4 regions of the Candidatus Sodalis pierantonii str. SOPE genome follow, and region 3 is predicted to be linked to each of the others. Evidence: predicted binding sites of a transcription regulator. Region 3 holds the regulator's gene; each other region holds the start of a gene.
What was found. The regulator CRP, encoded in region 3, controls carbon source genes, mostly activating them, when cyclic AMP is high. The targets are predictions, from matches to a motif close to ATGTGANNNNNNTCACAT.
Positions count from the first base shown of each region.

Region 1 (4,366 bases), 790 kb from region 3:
ACCATATAGCCGATGACCAGCGGCGTGACGATGGAGGCAACGTTACCGAACACGTTAAACAGCCCGCCGCACAGCCCGATCATCTCTTTCGGCGCGGTATCCGCCACCACCGGCCAGCCGAGCGCGCCGAAGCCTTTACCGAAGAACGCCAGCGCCATTAACGCTACCACGACAACGGTATTGTCGGTGTAGTTGCACAAGATAATGCTGGTCGCCAGCAGCATGCCCAGCACGATGGGAATTTTACGCGCCACGGTCAGCGAAAACCCGCGCCGCAGCAAATTATCCGACACAATGCCGCCCAACACGCCGCCGGCGAAACCGCACTGCGCCGGAATCGACGCCACCAGGCCGACTTTCAGTATCGACATCCCCTTGTCCTGTACCAGGTAAATGGGAAACCAGGTGAGGAAGAACCAGGTGATACTATTGATAAAATACTGGCCGAAAAACACGCCGAGCATCATGCGGCTGGTCAACATCTGGCGCACATCGCTCCAGTGCGGCCCCTCTTTTTTACCGGCCGCGGGCGAGTCCATATCCACTACCGCGCCGCCGGCGGACATATATTCCAGCTCTTGCGCCGACACCTGGGGATGCTTATTCGGGTTATGGATAAATTTAATCCATATCACCGTCAGGACGAAGCCCACGGCCCCCATCACGGTAAAGACATGTTCCCAGCCCCAGGTATAGGTCAACCAGCCCAGCAGCGGCGAGAAAATCGCCAGCGAGAAGTATTGCGCCGAATTGAAGATGGCCGAGGCGGTACCGCGCTCGCGGGTCGAGAACCAGGCGGCGACGATACGGGCGTTAGCCGGAAATGACAGCGCCTCCGAAAATCCTAGCATAAAGCGCAGGAAAAACAGCGTCATGGCGGCATAGGCGATAGGGAAGAAACCGACGAACCCTTGTAAAAAGGTAAACAGCGACCAGAAAAACAGACTGTAGCTGTAGACCTTTTTCGATCCGTATCGGTCTAGTAACCAGCCGCCAGGAATTTGCATAATCAAATACGCCCAGCCGAAGGCCGAGAAAATCTGCCCCATTTGGCCGGCATCCAGGCCGAGTTCTTTCGCAATATCGGTTCCCGCAATCGACAGGGTGGCCCGGTCGGCATAGTTGATGGCGGTGACCATAAAGATGATGAACAAAATCCAGTAACGTATATGGGTCTTGGTTTTATTAGCGGTCAGAGGTGCAATACTCATAGGTCAGGCCCTAATCAGGCGATAACGACGCGCGAAAATAAAAGGCAAAAGGGTATGCGTGCGCTATCCAGGGTTTACTATTCTCGTAAGAGGCTATTTTTTTCACCGTATTGCTAGTGCCTTCACTTAATAAGGCCCGTTTAGTATAAAAATCACCGCTGGAAATAATATTATGCGTTTGCACAACAATAACCCTGAATAACGTGGTATTTTCGTGCCGATATCCAGCGCGAGTCGATGCGCGTCACGTTATCTTAGCGCGAGGCCAGTCCCGCCGCGCCTTAGTGACCCTAGTCACATCCCGTTCATCATCCGCCTGATAAATTGCCGTTTCATGAGTATAAAACAGGTCATTTGCACAATGCCAGCCGTCGGCATTGAGATTATAATAACGGCATAAACCGTGTTGTTATCGCTTATCGTCCTCACTTTCAGGTCAACCCACCCTAGCTGTTGTTACGGAGACCTTTATGTCTGTTATTCATACGCGAAGCGCTGAGCAAGCCTTCTATATAAAAGTGCACGATACCGATAATGTGGCCATTATCGTCAATGATCATGACTTGTCGGCCGGCAGCCGTTTTCCGGACGGACTGGAATTAATTGAGCATATTCCCCAGGGACATAAAGTCGCGCTGAACGATATCGCCAAAGGCGGCGCCATTATTCGCTACGGCGAAATCATTGGCTATGCGCTGCGCGCCATCGCGCGTGGCAGTGGGATTGATGAATCGTTGGTAGAGCTGCCGGTGGCGCCGGCGCTGGAAACCCTGCCGCTGGCGACCAAGGTGCCGCCGCCGCTGCCTCCGTTGGAAGGCTACACCTTCGAGGGCTATCGCAACCCCGACGGCAGCGTCGGCACCAAGAACCTGCTCGGCATCACCACCAGCGTTCATTGCGTTGCCGGCGTGGTGGAGTTCGTGGTGAAGCTTATCGAACGCGATTTACTGCCGAAATACCCGAACGTTGACGGCGTGGTGGGCCTGAATCATCTGTACGGCTGCGGCGTGGCGATCAATGCGCCGGCCGCGGTGGTACCCATTCGCACGATTCATAATATCGCCCTTAATCCCAACTTCGGCGGCGAGGTGATGGTCGTTGGGTTGGGCTGCGAAAAACTCCAGCCGGAGCGCCTGCTGGCCGATACCGAAGACGTACAGCCGATTGCGATGGAAGCGGCAAGCATTGTGCGTTTGCAAGATGAAAAGCACGTTGGTTTTCAATCGATGGTGGCGGATATTCTGGCGGTGGCGGAGCGTCATCTTCAGCATCTTAACGGCCGCCAGCGCGAAACGTGCCCGACGTCGGAGCTGGTGGTGGGCATGCAGTGCGGCGGCAGCGACGCGTTTTCCGGCGTGACCGCCAATCCGGCGGTGGGGTTCGCCTCGGATTTGCTCGTGCGCTGCGGCGCTACGGTAATGTTTTCCGAAGTTATCGAGGTGCGCGACGCTATCCATCTACTGACCCCCCGCGCCGCCGATGAAGCCGTGGGCCGCCGCCTGCTGGAGGAGATGGCCTGGTACGACAATTATCTCAGCCTGGGCCAGACCGACCGCAGCGCCAACCCCTCTCCCGGCAACAAAAAGGGCGGATTGGCCAACGTGGTGGAAAAGACGCTCGGCTCAATCGCCAAATCCGGCACCAGCGCCATCGTCGAAGTACTCTCTCCCGGTCAGCGCCCCACCCGACGCGGCCTGATTTATGCCGCCACGCCGGCGAGCGATTTTATTTGCGGCACCCAGCAGCTGGCGTCCGGGGTTACGGTGCAAGTATTCACCACCGGACGCGGGACGCCTTACGGCCTGGCGGCGGTGCCGGTGATTGAAATGGCGACCCGCACGGCGCTGGCGGACCGCTGGTATGATTTGATGGACATTAATGCCGGTACTATCGCCACCGGCGAGGCCACCATTGAGGACGTCGGCTGGCAGCTGTTCCACTTTATCTTGGAGATTGCCAGCGGCCGGAAGAAAACCTGGTCTGACCAATGGGTGATCCATAACGCGCTGTCGGTATTCAATCCGGCGCCAGTAACCTGACGCGAAGGACGCCAGCGCGATGCTGGCGTTGTACGCCGGCCTGTATATCCCACGGCCCCGCGCCCGCTGACCGGGGCTTTGCCCGTCGGCATCAGCCGCCTACGGCTGGCAGAAAAATCGTTATTCACATCATTGATATTATGCCAGGCGTAAGGCAATCCGTTACCGGCAGCGTAGAGTGATTTTTAAGTTGCGGCCGTCTGGCTGCCCTGTGCCTGTCTCAACCGGTGGGCATGCTTGGCCGGGAAGATGCCGAATACGCGGGCATAGTCACGGCTGAACTGTGAAGGGCTTTCATAACCCACCTGGAAGCCAGCGCTGGCCGCGTCGGCTGCCTCACTCACCATCAGCCGCCGCGCTTCCTGTAGCCGCAGGTGCGTGCGGAACTCAATAGGACTTAAGGTCGTCACCGCCTTGAAATGAAGGTGGAAGGTGGAGCGGCTCATTCCCGCAATCTCGGCGGCATAGGCAATACGACAAGGTTCGCGAAAGTGTGCTCTGATCCACAGGATCGCTCGGGCAATTTGATTGAGCCGGCTGTCCGCCAGCGCCATGTTCCTGATGATGTCCCCACTGGGCCCGACCAGGAGACGATAGAGGATTTCACGCAGGGTAAGCGGCGCGAGGGCATTGATGTCATCGGGTGTATCCAGCAGCCCGAGCAGGCGGATTGTCGCATCAAGCAATTGAGGGGAGATTTTGTTCAACGTTAACCCAGCAAGAGGGGGGCTCTCCTCCTTGGCGGATGCCGGGTGGCGGAGGGTGAGGCAAAGCGCATCTTTGATGCCTATGTTGATCGCGGCGGCAATTTCATTGACACCGCGGTCAACTATACTAACGGCAGCGCCGAGAAAATCCTCGAGGGGATGATCAAGGACAAGCGAGAGCGTCTCGTCCTGTCAACCAAGTTCACCATGGCTCGCGAGCAGGGCAATCCCAATTCGGACGGTAACCATCGCTATAATCTCGTCCGCTCGGTGGAGGACAGTTTGCGCCAACTCGACACGGATCGCATCGACCTTCTGCACGTGCATGCCTGGGACTTTACCACAACGCCCGAAGAGGTAATGCGTGTGCTTGATGACATGGTGCGGGCGGGGAAAATCTTCTATGTCG
Region 1 covers NZ_CP006568.1:1,020,627-1,024,992, reverse strand. The annotation lists gene SOPEG_RS05335 (MFS transporter) at 1-1,211, opposite strand, end outside; gene garD (galactarate dehydratase) at 1,682-3,250, shown strand; gene SOPEG_RS05325 (AraC family transcriptional regulator) at 3,436-4,035, opposite strand; partial or broken gene SOPEG_RS05320 (aldo/keto reductase) at 4,000-4,366, shown strand, end outside.
Region 1: the regulator CRP is predicted to act here: its motif matches at 1,494-1,511, upstream of garD (galactarate dehydratase).

Region 2 (4,366 bases), 720 kb from region 3:
GCAGCATGACCATCTGTTCTCTTTATTGGAACAGATGAGTGCACGACGTCTGGACTATACCGATCTCTATTTCCAATCAAGCTATCATGAAGCATGGGTCATTGAAGACGGCATCATCAAGGAAGGGTCGTATAATATCGACCAGGGCGTCGGCGTGCGCGCGATAAGCGGCGAAAAAACCGGTTTCGCCTATGCCGACCAAATCACGCTGGCGGCGTTGAACCAAAGCGTGATGGCTGCGCGCAGCATCGTCAGTGAAGCGGGCAACGGCCGGATACATACCCTGGGTGCGGTGGCTTACCGTCCCCTCTATCCGCCGTTGGATCCGCTCGCCAGTCTGCCGCGCGAGGAGAAAATCGCGCTGCTGCACCGGGTGGATAAAGCGGCGCGCGCCGCCGATGCGCGCGTCCAGGAAGTTACGGCCAGCCTGTCGGGGGTGTATGAGCAGATTCTGGTCGCCGCTACCGACGGTACGCTGGCGGCGGATGTGCGCCCGCTGGTGCGTCTGTCCATCAGCGTGCAGGTCGAGCAGGACGGTAAACGCGAGCGCGGCCCCTGCCGGCGCCATGCCGGTAGTGCTCGGCGCGGGTTGGCCGGGCGTGCTGCTGCACGGAGCGGTGGGACACGGCCTGGAGGGGGATTTTAATCGCCGCGGCAGCTCGGTGTTCAGCGGGCAGATGGGCAAGCGGGTGGCGTCCGAGCTATGCACGGTGGTCGACGATGGTACGCTCGCCGGTCTGCGCGGATCGCTGGCCATTGATGATGAAGGCGTGCCGGGGCAATACAATGTGCTGATAGAAAACGGCCGGCTGAAAGGGTACATGCAGGACAAACTTAACGCCCGGCTGATGGGGGTGGCGCCCACCGGCAACGGCCGACGCGAGTCCTATGCGCATTTGCCGATGCCGCGGATGACCAATACCTACATGCTAGCGGGTCAATCGACGCCGGAAGAGATTATCGCCAGCGTGGAGCGCGGCATTTACGCGCCCAACTTTGGCGGCGGGCAGGTGGATATCACCTCCGGCAAGTTCGTTTTCTTCACCTCGGAAGTCTATTTGATTGAAAACGGTCGCGTGACCACGCCGGTGAAAGGCGCAACGCTCATCGGCTCCGGTATCGAGGCAATGCAGCAAATCTCGATGGTCGGCAATGAATTGGCGTTGGATAAAGGGGTTGGCGTTTGCGGCAAAGAAGGCCAAAGCTTACCGGTGGGCGTGGGCCAGCCGACGCTGAAGTTGGACAAAATCACCGTGGGCGGTACCGCCTAAGCCGCGGCTGACGTCGGCGCGGGATGGCGCCGCTACCTCCTGGGCGTCTTGGGCCTCACTGCCCGAACGCGGTGGGCCCACGATAGCCTCAGGCATATCGCCTTAAGCATCATTGCGCCGGCGCCGCCGTTCACACGGCGGACAATAGCCCACCCCGGCTTAACCGACGCTGTCCTGACGAAAAGTCTGATACATATCCGCCACCTTACTAAAGTAGTCGGTGAGGTGGTTAATGCAGACCTGTATCTTCAGCGGCAACTTATCACGCGCCGTATACACCGGCCGCGGATCGGAGTGATAGCGGCATAAAATTTCCACATTGCCGCGTTTGATCTCATCCAGGACCCACATAATCGGCACATAAGCGATGCCAGCGCCGGCGGTCAGCCAGCGGATCAGCGTTTGCGAATCGTTGGTGGTAAAGCGACCGGCCGGCGACAAATGCAGCGTAATGCCTTCCGGCGCAATGAGTTCAAACTCGCTGTCCGGGCGCACGTCATATTCCAGCCAAGAGAAATTGGCCATGTCGCCGGGTTTTTCCAGCGTACCCCGCTGCGCCAGATAGCTTTTAGCGGCGCACACCACCATCGGCATCGAACCCAGCCGGCGCGAAAACAGACCGGAATCCTGTAGCGCGCCCACCCGCACCACCAGATCTAGCCCGTCGGCGATAAGATCCGGCGCCGGAATACCGGTCACCAGGTTGACCGACAGGCCGGGATACTCCTTTAGCATCTCGGCGGTAATCGGCGCCAGAACATTTTGCGCCAGCGTCGAGGAGCTGCCGATGCGCAGGGTGCCGATGGGTGTATTATTAAAAGCGAATAATTGCTCATGCACCTCATTGAATTCCTGCAGCATACGCCGGCAGCCCTGGTAGTAAATTTTGCCGGCTTCGGTCAGGTCGATACTGCGGGTGCTGCGGTTAAGTAGCTTTACCTGCAAGTCATTTTCCAATTTCGCCACGGTCTGACTGACGGAAGAGACGCACATTTGCAGCCGGCGCGCGGCGCTGGTAAACGAGTTGGCCTCCACCACCCAGGCGAATATCAACATGCGTTTTAGTCTTTCCATTATTCACCCAGGCTTAAAAGTGATTTAGATCACGTTATGTTGAAACCGACGGATTATACAGGGTAATATAGCAATGTCGATTCGCCTTATCGCGTTCGCTAACCTGAAATAGTTTACCATTTTATTAGCTATTTTATAAATAGTAACAATTTGAACGGGCTGTACACAATCGGCTAACGCCCCCTTTCCCGGAAAACGTGATCATTCCCCCCGCGGGGTTCTATACTCATCCTGAGCGCGACCGGGGGGACGGCCTTTTGTCGCGACATCCCTGTCAAAGTGGCGAAAGGCGGCACAGGAATCGACATCGGTTACAGTTAAAGGAAAAAGTATGAGTTTGCTTTCGGTCATGGTGATCTTTGGCCTGTCCTTTCCACCTGTATTTTTCGAGCTGATCCTCTCGCTGGCGCTGTTTTTCGCGCTGCGCAGGCTATTGCTGCCCAGCGGAATCTATGATTTTGTCTGGCATTCGGCCTTATTCAATACCGCACTATATTGTTGCGTTTTTTACCTGATTTCTTGTTTGTTCGTTTGAGGTCGTCGTGAAAACCTTTGCCACTAAAATCGTCCGCGTCGCTATCACCCTGCTGCTGGTGCTGATAGCCGCCATCGCTATTTTCCGCGCCAGGTCGTTTTATACCGAGTCGCCCTGGACCCGCGACGCCAAGTTCACCGCCGATGTGGTGGCCATTGCGCCGGACGTCGGGGGCTTGCTCACCGATGTGCCTATTCGCGATAATCAGCAGGTAAAGAAAGGCGATCTGTTACTCATCATCGACAAACCGCGTTTTCAAGAAGCGCTGGCGGAGGCGGACGTAAGCTATTACCAGGCGCTGGCGGCGGAGAAACAGCGCGAGGCGTCGCGTCGGCGTAGTCTGGGGACCAACGCCATGTCCCAAGAACAGATCGATCAGGCCAGTAACGATTTTTCGACCGCCAGCCATCAGTTGGCCAAAGCCATCGCGGTGAGGAATTTGGCCAAATTGGACTTGGCGCGCACCGAAGTACGGGCGCCGGCGGACAGTTGGGTGACCAATTTGAACGTTCACGCCGGTGAGTTCATCACCCGCGGCTCGGTTGCGGTGGCCCTGGTGAAGAAAGATACCTTCTATCTGCTGGCGTATCTGGAAGAAACCAAGCTGGAAGGGGTGCGGCCGGGGTATCGGGTGGAGATCACTCCCCTTGGCAGTAACCGAATTCTCACCGGCACCGTCGACAGTATCGCCGCCGGTGTGAATAACAGCAGCAGCGCGGTGGACAGTAAAGGGCTTGCCAGCGTCGACTCCAATCTGGAATGGGTCCGCTTGGCGCAGCGTGTTCCGGTAAAAATCGTGCTTGATAAGCAGCAAGGGGATCTCTATCCGGCAGGGACCACGGCCACGGTGGTGATTACCGGCCGGCGCGACGGCCACCCCGGGCGGGTCTCACCCCTGATGCAACTTATCCATCGCCTGAGTGAGTTCGGTTAACCGGTGGCCCGTTGATGCTGCAACCTCTGTTTTTCCGCTGGCGCTTCGCCTTTAAGCTGACGTTTGCGATTTTGCTGGCGTTAGTCCTCGGCTTTCATTTTCAGCTGCAAACGCCGCGCTGGTCGGTATTGACCGCCGCCATCGTCGTCGTCGCCCCGGCGTTTGCCGCCGGCGGCGAGCCGTTCACGGGCGCGATCCGTCACCGCGGCATGCTGAGGATCATCGGTACCTTTATCGGCTGTTTGGGCGCGCTGGTTATCATTATCCTGACGATCCGCGCGCCGGTGGTGATGCTGATGTTGAGCTGCCTCTGGGCCGGCCTGTGCATGTGGATTTCCTCGCTGGTAAAGGTGGAAAACTCTTACGCCTTCGGTCTGGCGGGGTACACCGCGCTCATTATCATCGTCGGTATCCAGAGCTTCCCGCAAATGACCCCGCAGTATGCCGTTGAGCGGGTGAGCGAAATTGTCCTCGGCATTGTTTGCGCCATCCTGGCCGATATCCTTTTTTCGCCGCGCTCTATCAAGCGCGATATCGATCGCGCGCTGGATA
Region 2 covers NZ_CP006568.1:4,022,247-4,026,612, forward strand. The annotation lists partial or broken gene tldD (metalloprotease TldD) at 1-1,271, shown strand, start outside; gene aaeR (HTH-type transcriptional activator AaeR) at 1,431-2,345, opposite strand; gene aaeX (p-hydroxybenzoic acid efflux pump operon protein AaeX) at 2,677-2,880, shown strand; gene aaeA (p-hydroxybenzoic acid efflux pump subunit AaeA) at 2,888-3,814, shown strand; gene aaeB (p-hydroxybenzoic acid efflux pump subunit AaeB) at 3,829-4,366, shown strand, end outside.
Region 2: the regulator CRP is predicted to act here: its motif matches at 2,363-2,380, upstream of aaeR (HTH-type transcriptional activator AaeR).

Region 3 (4,366 bases):
CAGCCGCAACGCTTCCTGATCCCGCTCCAGCGCCTGATGGGCGTTTTTGCGCAACAGCCCGCTCTGCCATTGCGGCCACAGCCACAGCGTGCCGCCAAAGGCCAGCATACAGCCAATCAAGGTGTCCACCAGCCGCGGCAGCAGGAAATGCGCGCCGTTCAACGACAACAATTGCAGGGTATACACGGTCACCACCGTCATACCGGTCATCGACAGACCGTAATTTTTGCGCAGTACCAAATAGCCGGCCAGAGTCACCACCAGCATGTCGGTCAGGATGACGCCGTCGCCCATCTTTAGTTGAAGCGTACCCGCGGCAATCACCAGACCAGCCAGGGTACCCAGCGCCCGATGTTGTATACGCACCCGGGTCGTGTTGTAACCATTCTGACTGACAAACATGATGGTCATCAGGATCCAGTAAGGTTTCGGCAGATTGAACACCAGGCCCAAACTGCTGCCGACCGCCAGCATGAGGCCCAGGCGGGCGGCGTTACGCAGCGCCATCGATTTCAAGGAGCAATAACTGCGCAAGCGCCGGCCAGAACGGCAACCGCTGCTGGTTATCCGCCATCACATCGCGACGATAGAGGGGGCGCTGGGAACGCAACAGGCGATAGATGCGGCTGAAATGGAAATAGCAGAACTGGCCTACCGGGTTATCCGGATGGTGGCGGGCAATTTTTTCCAGCGCCGACAAGCCGGCATCCGCGGCAAACCGGTCAGGTTGGCGATGATAGAGAATATCGTCCGCCAGGACGCGCAGCCGGGGGCGACGATACGCGCGTTGTAGCGCAACACCGCCTCGGCGTGGCTTTGCTGCACCAGCTTTTGCACTTCATCCGGCTGATGCAGACTCACCGTGATATGCTCTTGCAGATCCAACGCGACCTGGAAGGCGTGCAGTAGTCTTTTGTACTGGCTGAGATGGTTGGCCGAGAGCATATGCAACTGCTGATACACTTGGGCAATCTGGTCGATGACCTTCTGCTGGCGGGCGAACAGCGGCGGTAGCGCACTGTTCGGATCGGTATGCTGAGTCAGCAAACTGTACTTCGCTTCGATATAATCCGCCAGTTCGCGGTAGAGCAGACTGAGCGCCTCGCGCATCGGCTGCTCTTGCCATAGCCGGAACCACAGCGCGTTAAACAGCCCATACCAGGCGGTCCCTGCCAGATAGAGCAGCGGCGGCAGCCAAAGCGGCACATTGCCGGTCAGCCCCAGGGTAAATACCGCGGCAATCAGCGATGCCGGCAGCAAGCGGCCGTGTAGCGGGCTTATTTCGCCGCTGACGCCGAACAGCAGCGCCAACCCCAGTATGACAAACGGCAGCGGCACGCCGTGCGCCAACAGCAGCTGGATGAAAATACTGCTCAGGGCGAACAGCGAGCCGCCGACCACCAGCCGCTTAAAGAAACGCTTATGGAGCTGATCAAGCCCGGCGATGTTGCAACAGGCGGGCACCAGCGAGAACAGCAGACCTTGCTGCAGGCTGCCGAACATCAGTCCGATGGCGACCGGCAGGCAAAGCACAATGGTCTGCCGCAGGGCATAATTCACTTCAGGGTGGTAGATGAGTCTGCGCCACATAAGTCAGCTAAAAAGGCATGGCCGTCCTGACCATGCCCGTGGTGAAAGGGGATTAGCGGGTTCCGTAAACGACAATGGTTTTACCGTGGGCAGAGATGAGATTTTGATCCTCAAGCATTTTCAAAATACGGCCGACCGTTTCCCGTGAACAGCCGACTATTTGGCCGATTTCCTGCCGGGTGATTTTTATTTGCATACCGTCCGGGTGAGTCATGGCGTCCGGCTGCTTGGCTAAATTCAATAACGTTTGCGCGATACGCCCAGTCACATCCAGGAAAGCCAGGTTGCCGACTTTCTCTGAGGTCACCTGCAGGCGGCTGGCCATTTGTGAAGACAGACGCATCAGAATGTCGGGATTGACCTGAATCAACTGGCGAAATTTCTTGTAGGATATCTCAGCCACTTCGCAGGCCGTTTTCGCCCGCACCCATGCGCTGCGCTCCTGCCCCTCTTCAAACAACCCCAGTTCGCCGATAAAATCGCCCTGATTCAGGTAGGAGAGGATCATCTCCTTGCCTTCTTCGTCCTTGATAAGCACTGCGACGGAGCCTTTGACGATATAGTAGAGCGTTTCTGCCTTTTCACCCTGGTGAATCAACGTACTCTTCGATGGATACTTATGAATATGGCAATGAGACAGGAACCATTCGAGAGTCGGGTCTGTTTGCGGTTTGCCGAGAACCATTCGCTGTTATCCTCTTTTGTCATCGCCGCCCTGTTTAGGAACGGTGTATTCCCTGTAAGGTAAGGTGTTATTATGATGTCGTTCCGTTCATAAACGGAACCTCGCAAGGGAATTTATCAGGGTCCAATGTTGGTGACGTTTCGATCGCTCTCTTGCTCTTTCACTGTCGGTGAGTTCGATCCTGCCTTGTTTTTTAGCATAGCTTTAAGAAACTGTCTTGTGTTGTCTCGCTTCAGCATGATGCATCTGCGGTTACATTGCCAGTTTGGCGGCAAAAAGGTAGTCTTTCACAAAGAATATTATCAGGAGTTAACGATATGCAAGCGCGAGTAAAGTGGGTAGAAGGGCTGTCTTTTATCGGCGAATCCGCCTCGGGCCACCAGATTATCATAGATGGCAACAGCGGCGAAAAGGCCCCAAGCCCAATGGAAATGCTGCTTATGTCCGCCGGCGGCTGTAGCGCTATTGACGTGGTTTCGATTCTGCAAAAGGGCCGCGCCGATGTGCGCGACTGTGAGGTCAAGTTAACCTCGACGCGCCGCGAGGAAGCGCCGCGTCTGTTTATCCAAATCAATCTGCATTTTATCGTCACCGGCCGCGATTTGACGGATAAGATCGTCGAGCGCGCTGTCGGCGGAAAAGTATTGTTCGGTCTCGCTGATGCTGGGTAAAGCCGCCAGTATCACCCACAGCTTTGAGGTACGTCGCCTCGACTGATCGCGCGGGGCGCGCTTGACTGCCGGGGCGCGGCGCTAAGCCGCATAATGCCTCACCCGATTGGCGCCGCGCGTCGTTCCCGCGCGCGGCGCCTGCGTGAAGCCGCTTAGCGAATCTGTTTCCCTTCCAGCAATTGCTTGACTAGCGGCGCCATGATCAGTTCCATCGCCAAACCCATTTTGCCGCCCGGCACCACCAGCGTATTGATATTGGAAATGAAAGATCCCTGCAGCATCGCCAGTAAATAGGGAAAATCCATGGCGTCCAGGCCGCGAAAGTGAATAACCACAAAGCTTTCGTCCAGCGACGGGATCGCTTTGGCGGCGAACTGATTGGAGGTGTCCACCGTCGGCACCCGCTGAAAGTTGATATGGGTACGGAAAAATTGCGGCGTGATAAAATTGATATAATCTTCCATGGATCGCACCACGGAATCCATGACCGCTTCGCGGGAGTGGCCCCGTTCGTTGGTATCGCGCATCAATTTCTGGATCCACTCCAGATTGACTATCGGCACCACCCCCACCAGCAAATCCACGTGCCGCGCAACGTCATTATGCTCGGTCACAACGCCGCCGTGCAGCCCCTCGTAGAATAGGACGTCGGTAGGTTCCGGCAGGGGCTGCCAGGGGGTAAAGGTGCCGGGGACCTGATTATAAGGAACCGCTTCGTCGTAGGTATGCAAATATTTGCGCGCCTGCCCGCGTCCGCTTTCCCCATAGTGATAAAACGTTCTTTCCAGAAGATCGAAGTTATTCGCATCCGGGCCGAAATAACTCACGTGCCGACCTAAATCGAGCGCTTTACGAATGGCCAAATCCATTTCCGGCCGGGTGAAGTGGTGAAAGCTATCGCCTTCCAACTCCGCGGCGCGAATGTTCAACTGTTGAAAGATTTTGCGAAAAGCCAGGCTGGTGGTCGTGGTCCCGGCGCCGGAAAAACGCGCCGTCTGGTCGGTGACTTTGTCGCCCTGAAAGCCGAAGCCGCCCAGGAAATCGCGCAGCGATTGCTCAGACTCCTTTGGCGCCAGCCGGCTCAGGTGTTGCAGCGGCGTTTTATCGGCGCGCAAAAACTCCAACTGGTGCTGGGCGAAGTAGCCAAGCTTGATGCCTTTCGCCAGCGACACCGTCCCCGACTGTGGCGGCAGGGTTCCGGCCAGGAGCTTGATAAGCGTCGATTTACCGGCGCCGTTGCGTCCCAGCAGACCGATGCGTGAACCGGGTACCAAGTTGAACTTGATGGAGCGTAAAATCAGGTTATCGCCATAGCCGGCGCTGACTTTTTCCAGGGTGAGCAGCGGATTGGGCAAATTTTCCGGCGCGCGGAAACTGAATTGAAAGGGGTTATCCACATGCGCTGGGGCGATAAGCTCCA
Region 3 covers NZ_CP006568.1:226,059-230,424, reverse strand. The annotation lists partial or broken gene SOPEG_RS01310 (YccS/YhfK family putative transporter) at 1-1,590, opposite strand, end outside; gene crp (cAMP-activated global transcriptional regulator CRP) at 1,643-2,275, opposite strand; partial or broken gene SOPEG_RS01300 (OsmC family protein) at 2,593-2,992, shown strand; gene SOPEG_RS29045 (phosphoribulokinase) at 3,099-3,983, opposite strand; partial or broken gene SOPEG_RS30340 (ATP-binding cassette domain-containing protein) at 3,957-4,366, opposite strand, start outside.

Region 4 (4,366 bases), 2.1 Mb from region 3:
AGCCAGTCCACGTGATTGAGCGTTGCATAAAGTTGATTGCAGAAATGGTGCAGAAAACCGAGCGTAAGCGCAGGGTAGCGTAAACACAGATCGTGCAGCAGCGCGTGCGGGATGCGCACCCCACAGCCGTCGGCGCGCGCGCGGGCATTCATCGGGAAACGGCCGTGATCCATGAACACCGCCGCCAGCGCCACCCACTGGCCGGGGCCGAGGATCTGGAACACCTTTTCCTCGCCCTGGCGAGTATCGCGATAAATCTCTAGGCTGCCCTGCTCTAGCAACAGGCTGAAGCGCTGGTCGTCTCCCTCATTAAAAATTTTCTCGCCCTGGGTAAACGCGAGCTGCTGGCAGCGTGACGCCAGGTGGCGCTGCGCGGCCGCGTCCAGCTGGCCCAGCTAGCGTTGCCGACGAAGGCTGTCGAGGATCGCCGTATTGACATTTGTCATTGGTCTGTGTCCTGTAAGGGGCTAAGGTGCGGTTGTCAGGAAATGAGAATCATTGTGATCTACAGCTGACGAGATGAACAGGTCTTTATTCCGCGCCGCACCCGCAAGGCGCATTATTGATTGATGGAGAGCATTTGTATGGGCACATCCTCGCTCCAGGCAGCCACTGCCTTACTCCTTCACGACCTTATCACCCCCACCGAACAGGGGATCGCCAGCCGCGTGCTGGCAAAGACCCAGGGCGGCAACGTGACGCTGTTTGCTTTCGACCGCGGGCAAGCGCTGAGCGAGCATTCGGCGCCATTTGACGCTTTGGCGCTGGTCGTGGCGGGACGGATCGGTTTCACCGTCGGCGGCGAACCGCTGGAAGCGCAGCCGGAGATGTTGGTGCGTCTGCCGGCGAATGTGCCCCATGCGCTACAGGCCCTGGAGGCCTCGCGCATGCTGCTGATAATGCTGCGTGAGCCGGCGGTGCAAGGATGATCAAGCACCATGAGGCTGGCCATAAATTCCTGGCCCGTTTAGGCAAACCGCGGTTGCGCCCGGGGGGCCGGCGGGCGACCGAATGGCTGCTGAGCCACGCCGCGTTAAGCGCCGACAGTCTGGTGCTGGAGGTGGCCTGCAATCGGGGAACGACCGCCATCGCGGTAGCGGCGCGGTATGGCTGCCGCGTCACCGCGGTGGACAAAGATCTCGCCGCGCTGGCGCAAGCGCGCCGTGACGTGGCGGCGTGTGGCTTGGCGGCGCGGGTGACGGTCGTGGAGGCGGATGCGCTGCATCTGCCTTATCCGGACGGTCATTTTTATGTGGTGATAAACGAGGCGATGCTGACCATGTACGCCCATAAGGCCAAAGCGCGGTTGGTGGCGGAGTATTATCGGGTACTTAAACCCGGCGGTCGGCTGTTGACGCACGACATCATGCTACGACGCCAGGACGGCGCCAACGCGGTACTGGCGCAAATGCGCCAGGCCATCAACGTTAACGTTCAGCCGATGACGCTGTCGGAGTGGCGCGCGCTGAAGATCCTATGGCGGGCGCTAGGCAAAGACAATCGACGCTACTTTTGGCTCATGTTCCTGCCCTTCCGGCGACATCGCCATCGGTTGCACTCCCTCGCGCTGTGCAGCATAAAATAGGGCTATCGGGCGAGGTCACGGAGGAGGGCATGTTCTATTGCAGACGAGTCTATGATCCGGCGTGGGCCGCTGACGGCTATCACGTACCGGTAGACCGGCTTTGGCCACGCGCTATCAGCAACATCACCCTGCTCAGGTGCTGGCGGCGTTTTTACGACCGCGGCTAACCAAGACCTAACACGGCAGCGCGCGGGCAGACGAGCGCCGGCCGGTTCAAACGCGTGCCGCAGCGCTCGACCCGTGCGACACTCCCCGGCAATCCCCCGTGCTTTCGCCGAGAAGGGGGGCCCGTCAAACCCAGGCGAGTCCGGTCGCACGATGCGATTAACTGACCGGCGTTTGCCCCGCGATAAAGTCGTTAAGGATTTTCTCGGCATTCATGGTGATATAGTCACTGCCGTTGATCACTTTTATCGGTTTATTGTCGGGAATGAGCGATGAAAAATAATTCAACTTATAAGTGATGTGCGGGCCGATGAGAAAGGCATCATAGAGCGGCGCGGCGATGGCAAAATTATCTTGACCGGTCGCGCTGGCAATAATATCCCTATTTTGATCGCGCGCGAGCTTATTTATTTTTTTTCGCCAGCATCGTCGCGGTTGTGCCCGAAATACAGCATATTAATATTTTTTTCATGATGCGCCCCTTAACACTGCGCCAGACTTAATGTTGGCGGCAATGTCTGTTAATATTATCAGCGCTGCTGTCTGCTTAATTCGCGGTAAGGACACGAAAAGGCTTAAGTTCAAATACTATTGCACCGTTATTCTCCTGTCTTTGTGATATTTCTCACAAACGCACATTTTTTGCCCGCGGCGAAGACCACTATCGGTTTTACCTTCCCTTGATTGCCGCTGAGGGGGCGCCATGTCCGTAGAAAAATGAGCCGATAACGTTGTGCGACGAGTCGCCATCGCCGCGGCATGGCGTAGGGACAGGCCAGCCGACGGAGGCCGCAGCCGCGGATGCGGTTATTCTGATGAGGTGAGGCAAGACCGGCCCCCTGTCACATCAGCTCGATTCACCGACGCGTGGACGGAACAGGGGCATTCACCACGTTGGGCGGGGAGCGGGGTTGAAGATCTCTGCTCGTTTCTCTAGGGCTATGGAGGGGTCTGACTCTCCTATAGATATAACGTTTTCAGTATCATGGCAACGTGATCCATGTTTTTCATAATGACGTTGGCCTTTAAGGTCTTATACTGCGTCAAGGCGGTGGTCAGGTTTGACGGTAAGCGCACATTATTGACGGCGGCATAGTCACCGAGAAACTGATACAGCCCACTTCTTTTATCCAATGTGTTTAGACTATGCGCCATGACGGTATTAACGGTCTTTTGGTTCGGTAACGGGGTTAAGCTGTCTTGCGTGAGCGGAATATAATCGTTTAACACCGAGCTAATTTGTAGCGTCGCGCGCAGCACATCTTCGTCAATGCGGGTTAGCGACATCGTTGCGGACGGACCTCGCCACCTGTCAGGATGACACAATAGCGCGTCGGCGATAAACACCAGGCCCTGCAAGCTGTATTGCTGCGCGCCATAAACAAGGGGCAGTTGCTTAATGTTGCTTCGCGTGTGCCTTAATAAGCAAGCCTCCCCGAGACTGCTATGGCGGGTGGCAATAATGACAATATTGGTAAAATTGACCGCCTTGGCCTCATTGAGAAACTGACGGGCGCGCTGACAATAATCAATTAATTGCTGCTCGGCGTGGGCAAGGATCTCATTTTCACAATTGTCGAGCGTACATTGCAAATATTCTCTGACGCGCTGTATGAAAAGCGGGCGGCGGGTAATGAATTTTTCTGTCAAGGCTTCAATCATAACGGTGATCTGGCGCAGATAATGATGCGCGAGCTCGACGGCTTCATTCATATAATCATAGTGGGGATCGTCGATCTTTTCTTGATGACCAAAGTACAGCACCTTATCGACGGCGGGCTCCAGCCATTGCTGGGCATAGTAGAAGGGGTGGCGACCCGCTATCATATCCTGGGCTTGTTGCGCCAGGATGGGGCAACGGTTGACGCCGTCAGCCGACGCCTCGACCCGGAACAGCGTGCGTGCGCTCAGCGTGCCGCCACGACGATCCCCGTGAGACGATCTTTTCCTGTGCCTGTTTTCGCCTACCGGGTTTTCCAGTATGCCGCCCATGGCCATCCCCGACATGAGACCGGAGTTAAAGGCGGCAATACCGGCAACGCCCATATCGTGGGTACAAACGGCCGTAATAGCGCCGAATGTCACACCGCTGGCGCTGCCGCCGAGTATGGCAACGGAGGGGGTAGGCCCGCCGACGGTGGCTTTATAGCCATAAATCGTCGCCACCGCCGCCAGACCGGCCAGCGTCAATCCCGCGAGCGTATAGTCCTGAGGCGTAGGGGTCGGATCGGCCGTCTTCGCTGCGCCAGGACCGGCATTCAGTTGCTCGGCGGCGGCCGCGTGGTCCGGCGCCGACGTGGTGTTGGCGCTTGACGGCCAGGGGCCTGCGCCCTGGATGAGCACGGTGATAAGATGCTCCAACGCCGGTATGGGCAGGCTGGGCCTACCTTGCTTACCGTTGCTTTGAAGATATTCCAGCGCCGGCAGGAGGCGCTTGTAAACCAGCATTGCCACCAGTGAGCGGGATATTGAGCTGTGGCCTTCATTATTATTGAGCGTCAAAAATATCTCTTTAGGATTGGTATAGTGATATTCAATAATGTTTTTTTCCGTCTCGAGTGCACTGATTTGAAAATCGTAAAGCTCGCGATAAAGTATCTCGGTCAGGTAATTAAT
Region 4 covers NZ_CP006568.1:2,633,244-2,637,609, reverse strand. The annotation lists gene SOPEG_RS13385 (Crp/Fnr family transcriptional regulator) at 1-362, opposite strand, end outside; gene SOPEG_RS13380 (cupin domain-containing protein) at 585-929, shown strand; gene SOPEG_RS13375 (SAM-dependent methyltransferase) at 926-1,585, shown strand; gene SOPEG_RS30920 (DUF488 family protein, N3 subclade) at 1,477-1,752, shown strand; gene SOPEG_RS24880 (PTS sugar transporter subunit IIB) at 1,910-2,161, opposite strand; gene SOPEG_RS13365 (hypothetical protein) at 2,711-4,366, opposite strand, start outside.
Region 4: the regulator CRP is predicted to act here: its motif matches at 2,364-2,381, upstream of SOPEG_RS24880 (PTS sugar transporter subunit IIB).